DNA from 3 places in the Paenibacillus sp. MAH-35 genome. Region 2 is predicted to be linked to each of the others. Evidence: riboswitches for the same ligand, from Rfam matches in the RefSeq annotation. Region 2 holds a riboswitch; each other region holds the start of a gene.
What was found. Region 2 has a riboswitch for cyclic di-AMP ahead of AC3Y2E_RS30705 (CAP domain-containing protein). Riboswitches for the same ligand answer to the same signal wherever they lie in the genome.
Positions count from the first base shown of each region.

Region 1: linked by a shared signal. The riboswitch ahead of AC3Y2E_RS18660 (TrkH family potassium uptake protein) and the one ahead of AC3Y2E_RS30705 (CAP domain-containing protein) in region 2 are both predicted to bind cyclic di-AMP.
Region 3: linked by a shared signal. The riboswitch ahead of AC3Y2E_RS29785 (hypothetical protein) and the one ahead of AC3Y2E_RS30705 (CAP domain-containing protein) in region 2 are both predicted to bind cyclic di-AMP.

Region 1 is NZ_JBYUPU010000017.1:13,766-18,080, reverse strand. Features, by position in the region: gene AC3Y2E_RS18665 (potassium channel family protein) at 1-67, opposite strand, end outside; gene AC3Y2E_RS18660 (TrkH family potassium uptake protein) at 82-1,422, opposite strand; cyclic di-AMP (ydaO/yuaA leader) riboswitch at 1,513-1,707, opposite strand; gene AC3Y2E_RS18655 (CPBP family intramembrane glutamic endopeptidase) at 2,037-3,698, shown strand; gene uvrC (excinuclease ABC subunit UvrC) at 3,823-4,315, opposite strand, start outside.
Region 2 is NZ_JBYUPU010000050.1:35,838-40,152, forward strand. Features, by position in the region: gene tkt (transketolase) at 1-1,518, opposite strand, end outside; gene AC3Y2E_RS30705 (CAP domain-containing protein) at 1,895-2,575, opposite strand; cyclic di-AMP (ydaO/yuaA leader) riboswitch at 2,584-2,722, opposite strand; gene AC3Y2E_RS30710 (hypothetical protein) at 2,972-4,054, opposite strand; gene AC3Y2E_RS30715 (amino acid ABC transporter ATP-binding protein) at 4,279-4,315, opposite strand, start outside.
Region 3 is NZ_JBYUPU010000046.1:39,842-44,156, forward strand. Features, by position in the region: gene kdpB (potassium-transporting ATPase subunit KdpB) at 1-208, opposite strand, end outside; gene kdpA (potassium-transporting ATPase subunit KdpA) at 235-1,905, opposite strand; gene kdpF (K(+)-transporting ATPase subunit F) at 1,939-2,019, opposite strand; gene AC3Y2E_RS29785 (hypothetical protein) at 2,154-2,555, opposite strand; cyclic di-AMP (ydaO/yuaA leader) riboswitch at 2,801-2,975, opposite strand; gene AC3Y2E_RS29790 (ATP-binding protein) at 3,432-4,315, shown strand, end outside.

The DNA.
Region 1 (4,315 bases), on a different contig from region 2:
TCAGCTCCCGGGCGAGACTGGAGCCGAACCTCCCCAGACCGATCACTGCAAATTGTTTCATTTTCATCGTAAAAACTTCTCCTATCCGATAATAATTTTACCTTCCGGATGTCTATATAGTTCTCTCTCCGTTTTAGGCTGCAGCGCGTAAGCCAGCGTAATCGGTCCAAGCCGGCCCGCAAACATCGTGATCATAATAATGATTTTACCGAAAGCCGTCAGCTCCGGAGTCAGACCCATCGATAAGCCGACGGTACCGAAAGCCGACGTCACTTCGAATAAGATCATTAGGAAGGAATGGTCCTCCGTCGTAGAGAGCAGCATCGTCATAAATACGACCAGGAACAAGGCGAGGATCGTAAGCGTAATCGCTTTGTAAATCCGGTCTTTGGCCAGCCGGTAACGAAACAGGACGATATCTTCCTTGCCCCGGATCATCGCGATGACGGCGCCGATCAGCGTCGTAAAGGTGGTCGTCTTGATTCCCCCGCCGGTCGAACCCGGGGACGCGCCGATAAACATCAATATAATGATAAAAAATTGTGTCGCTTGCCGGAGTCCTGCGATGTCGAGCGTATTGGCCCCCGCGGTGCGTGGCGTCACCGACTGAAAAAAGGAGGCGAGCACTTTGCCCGTGCCGTTCAAAGCCCCAAGCGTCTTCGGATTCGTATATTCGAATAAAAAGATGACGATCGCTCCGAATACGATCAGAAACCCGGTCATGCTAAGCACGACTTTGGAGTGAAGTGACAGCTTGCGTTTCTTTCCGTATTCCATCAGATCCGAGATTACGATAAAGCCGATGCCCCCCAAAATAATAAGCGACATGGCGACGATATTAATCAGCGGGTCGTCCGCATAAGGCATCAGACTCCGAAAATGGCCGAAAAGATCGAATCCGGCGTTATTAAACATCGAAACCGCGTGGAACACTCCCATATAAACCGCACGGCCGGCGCTATAGTCGAACGACCAGCGAATCGCGAACAGTGCAGCGGCTGCAAGCTCAATCGTCAAGGAATACAGCAATACTTTGCGGATCAGCCGCACGATCCCTTCCATCGAAACCTGATTCATTGCTTCCTGCAGAATCAGCCGTTCCCTTAGCGAGATCCGCTTGCGCAGGACGAGCGCGATCAGCGTTGACATCGTCATGAAACCGAGTCCCCCGACCTGAATAAGCGCCATAATGACTACTTGACCAAATACGGTAAAATACGTTCCCGTGTCAACGACAACCAGCCCGGTTACGCACGTAGCCGAGGTCGCTGTAAATAGAGCATCCACCAGAGGCAAACCTTCCCCGTTCGTTGTGGACACGGGCAAAGACAGCAGCAGCCCGCCCGAAAAAATAATCAGTGCGAAGCCCAGAACAAGAAATTGCGGCGGCGTAAGCCTTCTGAACCCTATAAGTGGTTTCAAGCAGGGTCACCTCTCCGATCGGCAAGACGGATCGTAGTTTGCAGGAACAACAAAAAAAGACATTGGAATCCCAATGCCGTTTGTCCGGTGTGGTTTCCAAACTGAAGCCTACGAGGTTAGCTGACGGATTCGGGTTGTAAGGCACCCTTTTCGCTTGCCGCTGCTGGGAACGGTGCTGCGAAATTCACCCCATGAGCAAAACTTGCGGTTTTCTCGGACACCGCAAAACTGCTCCTACTTGAATGGTTCCCCCGTTTTCATTAAGAAATTCGGCTTGATATGAGAGTCCGCTGCGATGCGCGCACCTTAAACGGCTCGTGTTGTAGAGTTTCTTATTCCGCTTTTCAGATTAGAGTCCGGTCTTCGCGTAATGGTGCGCTGGCAGTAGCGGCTCTGAAGCAGAAGCGAATAATACTTGACGAACTCGATTATAATCCCGCCGCACCCGCTTGCACAAAGCCGGCATTCGCTTAAAAACATGGAGGAATCGGCGGCTTCCGGCCGAATAACAAGCGTGCCTGCCTCTTTTCATTGTCCCTACCTCCGTTGCTTCCGTTTAAGTGGCATTTCGAAAAAAAGTATGTTACGTTAGAAAAAAAGTTCGGGAGGGATCCATGAAACGCCCGTTTTCATCCATGCTGGGAACTTTTGCTGTTATCGGCATCCTCTTATTCGTCATCACCAACTGGTGGTCTTTTTTTACGGGAAACAAAGAGCCCGACATCTTAACCGAGACGATGCCGACCGTATCCAAGCAAGCGGCAGCGGACGCCGCAAAGGCGCATATCGCAGAGTTGACCGGTTATCCGGCTTCCAGCACGTTCGTCGTCTACCAGTCCGACAAGCTGCTGAGCGGCTATATCCAGAAGGAGAAGCGGGTCGCGGATTACAAATCCCGGTTTCAGGAACGGGCTCCGATCGATTATTATCGCGTCGATCTGACGGACGGGCGCGGAGCCGAATATGTCGTCGATGTACATATGACAAGCGGCGCCGTCATCGGGTGGAGGAAGAGCAGCCGGGAGAACGCCCCGTCGGTCGAGGTAGGCCGCCGGATTGCCGAAGAGGTGCTGCGGAAGGACGGACTCTCCCTCTCTGACTACAGCTCGCTCCGGCCGAACGCCGCTACGCCCCACCGGTTCGTATTCGAGCATCGCGCAGGTACGATCGGCGGCGCCAAGCTGCTGAAGGTAGTGGAGGTCCGGGGCGGGCAGGCAACCGCCTATTATAACGAGTTCCGGATTCCGCAAAGCCATCTCGACTGGGTCAAACGGCAGGACCAGGCGGCCTCGGCGATGACGCAGTGGAATTTGATCCTGTCATCGGTCATGGGGCTGGCCGCCATCGCCATTGCGATCGCTTACCGGAAACAGATCTCGTTCGTCCGGGGGATCGGCTTAACGGCCACCTTTCTGGTGTTGTACTGGATCAACAATATCAATATGATTCCCGCCTTCAAAACACTCGAAGCCGAAGGCATGGACCCCTTCTTCTCAACTGAAGCCGCCGTCGTCACCATGATTCTGATGACGGTCGTCGTGACGATCATGGCGATCATCTGTTACTTCTCGTTCGCCGCCGGCGATCCGCTGTGGCGGGAACAAGGAAGACGGCTGTGGCCGCGATGGAGAGAGCCGGGCTTCGGGGCTCATACGCTGTCCAGCATGAAACGGGGCTACCTGCTCGCCTTCGGTTTGCTAGGAGTGCAGTCGCTGCTGTTTTTCACCGCTGAACACCGGTTCGATATGTGGGCGGTGAACGACCCGTCCGGATCGCCGCTTAACATGCTGCTTCCGGGGATCTTTCCGCTTATGGCCTGGACGGCGGCGATTTCCGAGGAAGCGATTTACCGTTTTTTCGGCATCGCTCTGTTTAAGAAGCTGCTTCGCAATACGTTTCTGGCCGTCGTTATACCAAGCGTCATCTGGGCGTTCAGCCATACGCAGTATCCGATCTACCCGGTGTACACCCGGTTCGTGGAAGTGACGATTCTCGGCATCTTGTTCGGCTACGCTTTCCTGAAGTACGGGTTTGCGACGGCGTTGTTCGCCCACGCCATCGTGGACAGCATCCTGATGAGCTTTTCGCTGATGGGCATGGGAGGAGCCGGGTATGTAGGTCTCGGCGCGTTTTATATCGCGCTGCCTGCCCTCGTCGCCATCGTGATCAAGTGGCTGCACGGCAAAACGGCCGCACGGCGACCCGGGCCCGGAGCGGGCGATCCGCCGCCTGATTCCGGAGACGGCTTCCGGCCGTCGAAGCCGGACCCCGTCTAGGTCGCGCCGCTATGCTTACAATAAGTTAAAACAAAACCAACCTCTGAAAGCTGCTGCCGCGCGGCAGCTTTCGGAGGTTGGTTCGTTTTTTAGAGCAACAATCTTTATAAACGTATTAGTGCGTTCAAGTTTCCGAATCGGCGGTCTCCTCGGGTCCGTGCAGGGCGGCGAGTATGTCGCGCGCCAGCTTATCGCCGATACCTAGCGGACGAAAATCGTCGACGGCCGCTTCCTTAATCTTTTTGAGCGAGCCGAAATGTTTCAGCAGCGCCTTGCGCCGCTTTTCCCCGATTCCGGGTATCGAGTCGAGCTGGGAGGCGACCATCGATTTCGCCCGGGTCTCCCGGTGGAACGTGATCGCAAACCGGTGCACTTCCTCCTGGATGCGCTGGAGCAAGTAAAACTCCTGGCTGTCGCGCCGGATCGGCACGATGTCCGGCGGATCGCCCATCATCAGCTGCGCGGTCTTATGCTTCGCATCCTTGACGAGACCGCACACCGGGATGTACAAGCCTAGCTCGTTTTCCAGCACGTCGATCGCCGCCGATATTTGTCCCTTGCCTCCGTCGACTACGACCAGATCCGGCATCGGCAACTGCTCTTTCAGCACCCGCTCG
Region 2 (4,315 bases):
CGTCGTCTCGTTGGCATCGGCCGGACGGATGACCGTGACATTAGGAATGATGCGCAGCGCCGCCAATTGCTCGATCGGCTCGTGAGTCGGACCGTCTTCGCCGACACCGATGCTGTCATGCGTCAGGACGTACGTAACCGGCAAATCCATGATCGCCGCTAAACGTACGGCAGGACGCAGATAGTCGGAGAATACGAAGAACGTGCCGCCGTAAGGCTTAACGCCTTTGTGCAGCGCCATCCCGTTCATCGCCGCCCCCATGGCGAACTCGCGTACGCCGAAGTAAACGTTGCGGCCGCTGTAATCGTTGCGGGTCATCTGGCCGAGGCCTTTCATATGCGTCATTGTCGAAGATTCCAGGTCGGCCGAGCCGCCGATGAACGACGGAATTTTGGACGCGAACGCGTTGATTGCGTTACCGGAAGCGTTACGAGTACCGATCCCTTTATCCGCCGGGCTGTAGGTCGGAAGATCGGCATCCCAGCCTTCCGGAAGCTCGCCGGCTACGGCTGCCTTAAATTGCTTGGCCAGTTCCGGATACGCCTTCTCGTATTTGGCGAATAGCTCGTTCCAAGCCAGCTCTGCCTGCTCGCCTTGCGATTTCAGACGGGCAAAATGCGCAGCAACTTCCGAAGGGACGTGGAAATGTTGATCTTCCGGCCACTCGTAAGCTTTCTTGGTGAGCGCGACCTCGTCTACGCCGAGCGGTGATCCGTGAGGTCCCACATGACCGCCTTTACCGGCTTTGTTCGGGCTTCCGTAGCCGATTACAGTTTTCACTTCAATCAGCGAAGGACGCGGGTCCTGCTGCGCTTCCCTTACAGCCGCATTGATCGCGGCCAGATCGTTGCCGTCCTCGACGCGGACATAGTGCCAGTTGTAGCCTTCGAAGCGGGCTTTTGCATTTTCGGAGAACGACAAGTTCAGCTCGCCGTCCAGCGATATATCGTTCGAATCGTACAGGACGATCATTTTGCCGAGCTGCAGATGGCCGGCAAGCGAAGCCGCTTCGCTGGAGATCCCCTCCATCAGGTCTCCGTCGCCGCAAATAACATATGTATAGTGATCGATAATGTTCATATCGTCACGGTTATAAGTAGCCGCCATATGAGCTTCAGCCATCGCCATACCGACGGCGCTTGCAAACCCTTGTCCGAGCGGACCGGTCGTTGCGTCTACGCCCGCCGTGTGGCCGTACTCCGGATGACCCGGCGTCTTGCTGCCCCATTGACGGAAATTTTGCAAATCTTCCATAGACAAATCGTAGCCGCTTAGATGAAGCAGGCTGTAAAGCAGCATCGAGCCGTGCCCTGCCGACAGAACAAAACGGTCGCGGTCGATCCATTCCGGATTGGCCGGATTATGTTTCATCAGGTTAGCGTAGAGCGCGTATCCCATCGGAGCTGCTCCCATCGGCATGCCGGGGTGCCCCGAATTCGCTTTTTGCACCGCATCAATAGACAGCGTGCGGATCGTATCGATCGCCAATTGATCAATCGATTTCGTTTGAGACGTCATCGTTCCATTCCTCCCAAAAATCGGTATTCGCCGCGTGCCGGGTGTCTACCCTGCGCGAACCCCCTTCTTCGTCCAGCGGACACTTTCAGTCGCTTGCATTATTGTACCACTTGATTTGCTTGTTTGCCACAGAACCAAGGCAAAATGCGGTGTCGATTTACAAAACTCCCCCGGATGAAAGGACAGCTCCTGCAGGCATGTCCGTAACTTCCGGGGGAATTGACGTTTTTTTAATTTTGTAAACACGACGCTTCTTCCGTCCTTCAAAGGAACGCCGGCTGTTTCTTATTGTAACAAAACGATGACTGGTTCATGCGCTGTCTGTGAGGGCATACTGCCAAAACATTGTACATTCCCAATAGAAAATGACCTTGTATTAGTTCGCAATAAACTCCTGCACCCATTCGCCGTTATAATACGCGACGCCGATCTTCGTGAAGTTCGGGCTCATAATATTTTGACGGTGACCCGGGCTGTTCATCCAGGCGTTCATCACTTCCTGCGGATTGCGCTGGCCTTTGGCGATATTTTCGCCGGCATATGTGTAACGGATTCCGTAAGAACGCATCATATCGAACGGCGAACCGTAAGTCGGCGAGTTGTGATCAAAATAGTTGTTGTTGTACATATCTTTCGCTTTGTCCATCGCCATCGCCGTCAGTGCCGGATCGTTCGCGAGCGGCTTCAATCCCGCTTTGGCGCGTTCCTGGTTGACCAGGGTCACTACTTGGTCGGCATACGGAGTCGAAGTATCCGCTCCGGAACCGGTGCCTTGTCCTGTTCCGCCGCCGTTTCCGTCCCCGCTGCCATTCCCGCCTCCGTACCACGAACCTGTCCCCGGGATAACGAGCTTCATCCCCGGCCATACTATATTCGGATTCGCCACGTGCGGGTTCGCCTGGATGAGCGACTGCAGGCTGACCCCGTAACGCTGCGATATTTTCCACATCGTGTCGCTATGATTCACCGTGTACGAAGTTGCGGCGAAAGCGGAACTTGTTCCGGCAACTACGCTGAGTGCAAGTACCCCGGCCATTACTGTCTTTTTGAAACGCATGTAAACCATCCTCTCCTTTTTGCGGCCTGCGAGGTTAGCTGACGGATTCGGGTCAAAGAGCAATCACCCGGCCAACAAACGTTGGCTTCACCCCGGTGGATCTGGGTTCCCCCGCGCTTCACAATGAAGCTTCGGCCTGTCCGTATTCCTCATGAAAAGCTCCGACCGTCTTGCCGACCAGCCGTCCTCCATGCGGTTTTCTCATCTTAACACGGGATATACATGTGTTCATTGCATAATGTTTTCCAAGCGGTCTGCACCGTTAATTGATAGGTACTTTTTTGGGGACCCTGCACTTCATTCTAAAATGCTAGGCAAAAAAATCACAACCTCCTATATCCGCATTGTTAGCGAAGATCGAAGGTTGTGTTTCGTTACAAAATGAAGGTTTAATTACTAATTTCTCCCAAAGCGTTCGAGCCAGGTTTTGATTCCGGTTGGATTATAACCCCGCTTATCCGTCCATTCGATGATGCCGTTGTCTAAAAAATCTTGTATCTCTAATAGGTCGCTTCCGTGAGCATAACCTTCCAGCTCGGTGATATAGAATGATTTAAAGCGCACCTCAGATCCGAACTCAGGCGGATTTTTATAGTCGGAACCAAACCAACTTATTGTATATAGCTTATCATCATACCCAACCGCTGTTGCGTATATTTGGGTGATTTCTATTCCATAATCTGTAATTAAACGTTCAATCATATTACTTACATCTTTACGGTCAAATGTAATTGCAAACTGGGCATACTGTTCCGGTATAGTATCCGATTTTGAGTTCGCGTTGTTTCTGTATTGTTTGAGCGCTTCTTTGGAGTTTATATAAGCGGCATCGCTCTTGATTTTGGCTGCTGTCGGTTTCTTCTGCGGTCCATAGTACCGAATGACCGGATCTTCTGATGTGTACCGTTCAGTGGGCCACTGTACCTCCTGCGAATTGTTCCAGGATACGCTCGATATTTTATCGCTAGTGTCTGGCAAATCATTTACAGAGCCATTCGGCTGGGCGAATCTTTGCAGCGATTCTATCGTCACCTGGTGCGTCTCATCGTTCCCCGATCGTTTCCAAAATGTTCGGACAAAATAAGGTGTGTCCGCACGAAGCTGCTCCGGATCCCAAATCGTCGCTTTGATCCGATAACCTTCCGAACTATTCTCCGGAACCCTCTCGAATTTTGCTGCCGGAACGTTCGTGAAAATCGCTTGAGGCTCCAACTCGTCGGGCCGATCCGATCGAAACTCAAATGCAGGAAAACGGATATAATGCTCATGCTTAATAGAAGAGAGCTGCCGGTCCGTCCACTCGAATCGGGCGGCTGCGGCGAACACATCCGTACTGGTTTTGAACGCCTCAAACGAAACGGCAGCAGGTTTATCCCAATTATCAGAATCGGAATTGCGAATGATAGACGGTTCTGCCCCTACAGCCGACAGCCAAATAAGCTGGAATAACAGAACGATGGCAGTAACTATACGTTTCATCTTATCGTTTTCCCTCCAAAGCAAATAATCTACACTCCTTTATCCAAATTATATTCCACATTTTCCTTTCATTTCCTTCTAAATGGAAAAGAACAAATCCTCTTTCTCTTATCTCACCACCTATCCAGAGATCCCTTTGGTTACATATTAAGTCCTTTAACCATTAACAACACGAATAACCCCGTTCAACAAAGATCCGGGGTCATCCGTTTTTGCTAATTAAACTACGAAATCACCTTGCTAAGAAATTCGCGGGTCCGC
Region 3 (4,315 bases), on a different contig from region 2:
TGGCGGCAACCACTATATTGAACCAAGCCGGTGTCGAGCCTTGGAACGCTCCGGGAAAAAAGCATAGAAATAATGTGATGCTAAATCCTATCTCCACTACAAACAGGATCGGATTACGGAACATGACTCTAGGGTCCAGCTTCATGAACGCTTCCTTGACAGCATTCCGGATAATCGACCCGCTAAGTCCGGATGTTTTAGTTTGCATCGTGAGAACCTCCATTACAATCAAACTTATGGTTTCAATGTCAACTGTTCTGCAATTGGGCCGAGTACGAGACTTGGGAAGAACGTTAACGCTCCAACGATCAGCACAGCAGCCAAAAATACAATCGCGAACAATCCCGTGTCCGTCCTAAAGGTGCCTGTCGTTTCCGGCACCGTCTTCTTGGCAGCAAGCGACCCGGCTACAGCAAGCAAAGCGACAATGGAGAAATATCTGCCTAAAAACATAACGACTCCGGTTGTCGTGTTCCAGAACAATGTATTGTCACCTAGCCCTTCGAATCCGGAACCGTTGTTCGCAGCAGACGAGGTATACTCGTACATCGCTTGCGTCAGGCCGTGAAAGCCCGGATTGGACAGCGTATCGGGATAGCTGAACAGCGCAATTGCCGTTGGAACCAGAATGAGAACAGGCGAAACCAGCATCGTGACGGCAATCAGCTTCATTTCCTTGCCTTCGATTTTTTTGCCCAAAAATTCCGGTGTACGCCCAACCATCAGACCGGAGAGAAACACGCCGATCATCGCATACATCAGTACGTTCATAAAGCCGGCTCCTACGCCGCCAAAAGTCGTATTCAACATCATGTTGGCGATGGTGATCAACCCGGCGATTGGCGTCAGCGTATCATGCATCGCATTGACCGCCCCCGTCTCGGATGCCGTTGTTACGACTGAATATAAGGAAGATAGTGCAACTCCGAAGCGAACCTCCTTGCCCTCCATACTGCCTTGTTCATGCTGAATGCCGATTGCATTCAGAGCCGGATTGCCAGCATGTTCAGCCGTTAGCGAAACGCTCAGCAAAACGATAAAGAGCATTGCCATAGAAACAAACAGTACCCGTCCCTGCTTGGCATTCCCGACCATCTTGCCGTATGCAAAAGGTAGGGATGTCGTAAGTAACATCATTAGCAGGATCTGAATCAAATTACTAATTGCATTAGGGTTTTCAAACGGGTGAGCCGAGTTGACGCCCATAAATCCCCCGCCGTTATTCCCGAGCTCCTTAATGGACAAGAACGAACCCATCGGGCCTCTGGCAATCGTTTGTTCACCGCCTTGAATCGTTTGAGCGACCGCCGCCGGTTCAAGCGTTTGTGGAACGCCTAGCGCAACAAAAATAAGGGCCGTAACAAAAGCAATCGGCAGCAATACCCGTGTAATAGCACGAGTCATATCGACGAAAAAATTGCCTAACGGTTTTCCTGCCAGCCCGCGCATAAAAGCGAACACCGCTGCAAGCGCGGTAGCCGGAGCCGTAAACATCATAAAGACGATCGCAATCATTTGCGACAAGTACGATAATCCGCTCTCCCCGCTGTAGTGCTGCAAATTGGTATTTGTCATAAAGCTGATTGCCGTATTAAAGGCTAGGCTCGGGTCCATATTGGCAATGCCAGCCGGATTCAGCGGCAAAAACGCCTGTGTCCGAAACACGAGATATACGAGCAAAATCATGACGGTATTGCTGACGACTAATGTGGCAGCATATTTTCGCCATGTCTGATTCTCTTGACGAATGCCTCCGATGGCATAAATCCATTTCTCCAATGGACTGTAAAACCGGTCCAGTCCCGTCCGGTTATATTCAAAAGCTCGGGCCATATATAGCCCTGTGGGCCGGGCCAGCAGCAGCACCAGCAGCAATGTAACAACAACGGCAAGGATTCCAGCCATATCACAATACTCCTTCCTGAGAACAGGCGTTTTTTAGAACTTTTCCGGCTTAACCAGAGCGTAAACCAAATAAACAAACAACAGGATCACGACGATACCGAGCGCCCACATCATGCTTCTTCACGCCCTTCCTCGACAACCTTGCCTGCCCAAGCAGCGAGGCCTATCATGGCTGCAGCCAGTATAGCAACCAGTGCAATCATTCCGATATCCAACATACTTTCACGTCTCCTTTACAGGCTTTACGTTTACTCGCTTAACAGAAAGGACAAGTCCGTCCCTTGTGATAAAATTACGTACTTCGCACCAAGCCCTTTGTAGATGAGCCGGGCATTATTCCCCTGTGTGATGACATAAATCGGCTTTGCCGTCCAGGAACGGCATATTTGAATATACCTGCAGCACAAATCCAAGCTTTGTTCAAACAAGTAAACCTTACCGATCGGCAGCTCGGGGACCAGTAGTGAACGACTGTCTTTTGTATCCACCATAAGAATGTCCTCTACTCCCATTTCCTCCAGAGCTTGCTTCTCCGCTTTATTGTAGGTTAATGCAGCATAATGCGATCCCTTTGCCGCCAGCACCCGCAGAAATGCTAGACCGGCTTCGGTAGGCGCTGAAACGAGAAGATAATCGTCTTGATCGTTCACGTGTGTCCCTCCTATCCCTACACGGGGAGGCAACAAAAAAGAAGCTAACGAATTGAGATTGCTCTTCCTCAACTTCCAAGGCAAAGCGAGTAAACCCGTGTCTAGTTATAATAAATGTTGCCTCTCTTATGTCGCTTGCGTAGTTAGTTAATTACAAAAAAACCACAGGAGGCCTAAGCCCTGTGGTCGGAAGTTACGATCACAAGCTTCATCATCCTCTCTCCATAAGCAACGCTATTTTCCAAAGAGTTGCTCTTGCTTACGAGGTTAGCTGACGGATTCGGGCGGTGAGAGTCGCCCTACCTGCAACCGGGTCATATTCCGGCGGCAGGATTCACCCCGTACGGATGCTCGCTCTCACACAAGCTTCCGTGATTGGTTCCCCCGTTTGCCTGAAAGGCAATTCAGCACAGTGAATCATTGAATTCATGAACCGAATGTTACTCCCCATGCAAATAATTGTAAAGCGAGCCGCGAGGTAAATTGGTTTCATTTTCTTCTCTACATCTCGATCTGATTCCCTGGCCTCTATTTCCTTCATCTCCCTCCTTCACACGCCGTTTTTCGATCTTTTCCATCATTTTTACGGAACTTTTACCCCCTGGAACCATTTCTTTTGCGCAGTATTTACAGTACGCTAATGGTGAGTTTGAGACTGTCGATTAAATGTGTAGAAGTGTTATCTGGCCGTTCCAAGTGAAAAGTTGCCTTCTTCTGCTCAGACAGGTTGTCCGGAATCCCTTTATTTAAATGGAATTTAAGGTTTGGGATTCCGAACAAAACTCGCCAGAAGGCAATCTTTTCACTTTCCACTTGGTTGTTCATAATGAATCGACAGTCTCAGTTTTAGTCATAAGCGCAGCAGGAGGTTCAGCCATGCCCTTTTTTCATACCAAGCACGATTTGCGTCCTTACATCACTACCGCGCTGCTAATTGCGGGAATGACGATCCTAATACAACCTTTCGGGCTCGCCTTTGATTTGGCCAATATTTCGCTGATCTACTTGCTTCCGGTGCTTCTTAATGCGGTAGTTTGGGGACTGCGTCCGGCTTTCTTCGCCGCTTTCCTGGGCGTATTGTCCTTTGATTTCTTTTTTGTACCGCCGGTGCTCAGTTTTACCGTCGCGGATCTTAGGTATTTGATTTCCTTTGCCGTTTATATAGCAGTTGCGGTATTAACCGCCAGCTTGGCAGCCCGGCTCAAACAGCAGGTGCTCTACTCCAAGCAAAAAGAGAAGCAAACCGCCACGCTTTATGCGCTCAGTAAACAGATTAGCTCTGCCGTCGATATGCCGTCATTGCTGGACCGTTTTTCCCGACAGCTATCTGAAATCCTGAAAATGGACGTAACGATCTATCTGGCTGAAAACAACAATGAGCTTACGCTCGCCCGTCGTTCCAGCCCATTTTCCCATCATGTACAGGAACAAGCCGAGCTTGCGCTTGCTAAACGCGTCTACAAAGAAGGTACGTCATTGGAAAAAAGAATTTCACATACCGGAGGACTCATCGGGCATTTTATCCCGCTTCAGATTGAGGAACAAAGATTCGGAGTTATGGTTCTTATTTCCAAGCACGAGCGAAGCGAAACCTTACCGGAACAAGCCTTGTTATTTGAAGCGGTTGGCGGGTTGGCGGCCAGTGCAGTCGCACGTGTCAAGTTCGAGGAAGAGGCAAAGCTGGCCCATCTGACTGCCGAATCCGAGCGGCTTCGCATCGCCATATTGAACTCCGTCTCGCACGAGCTTCGTACACCGCT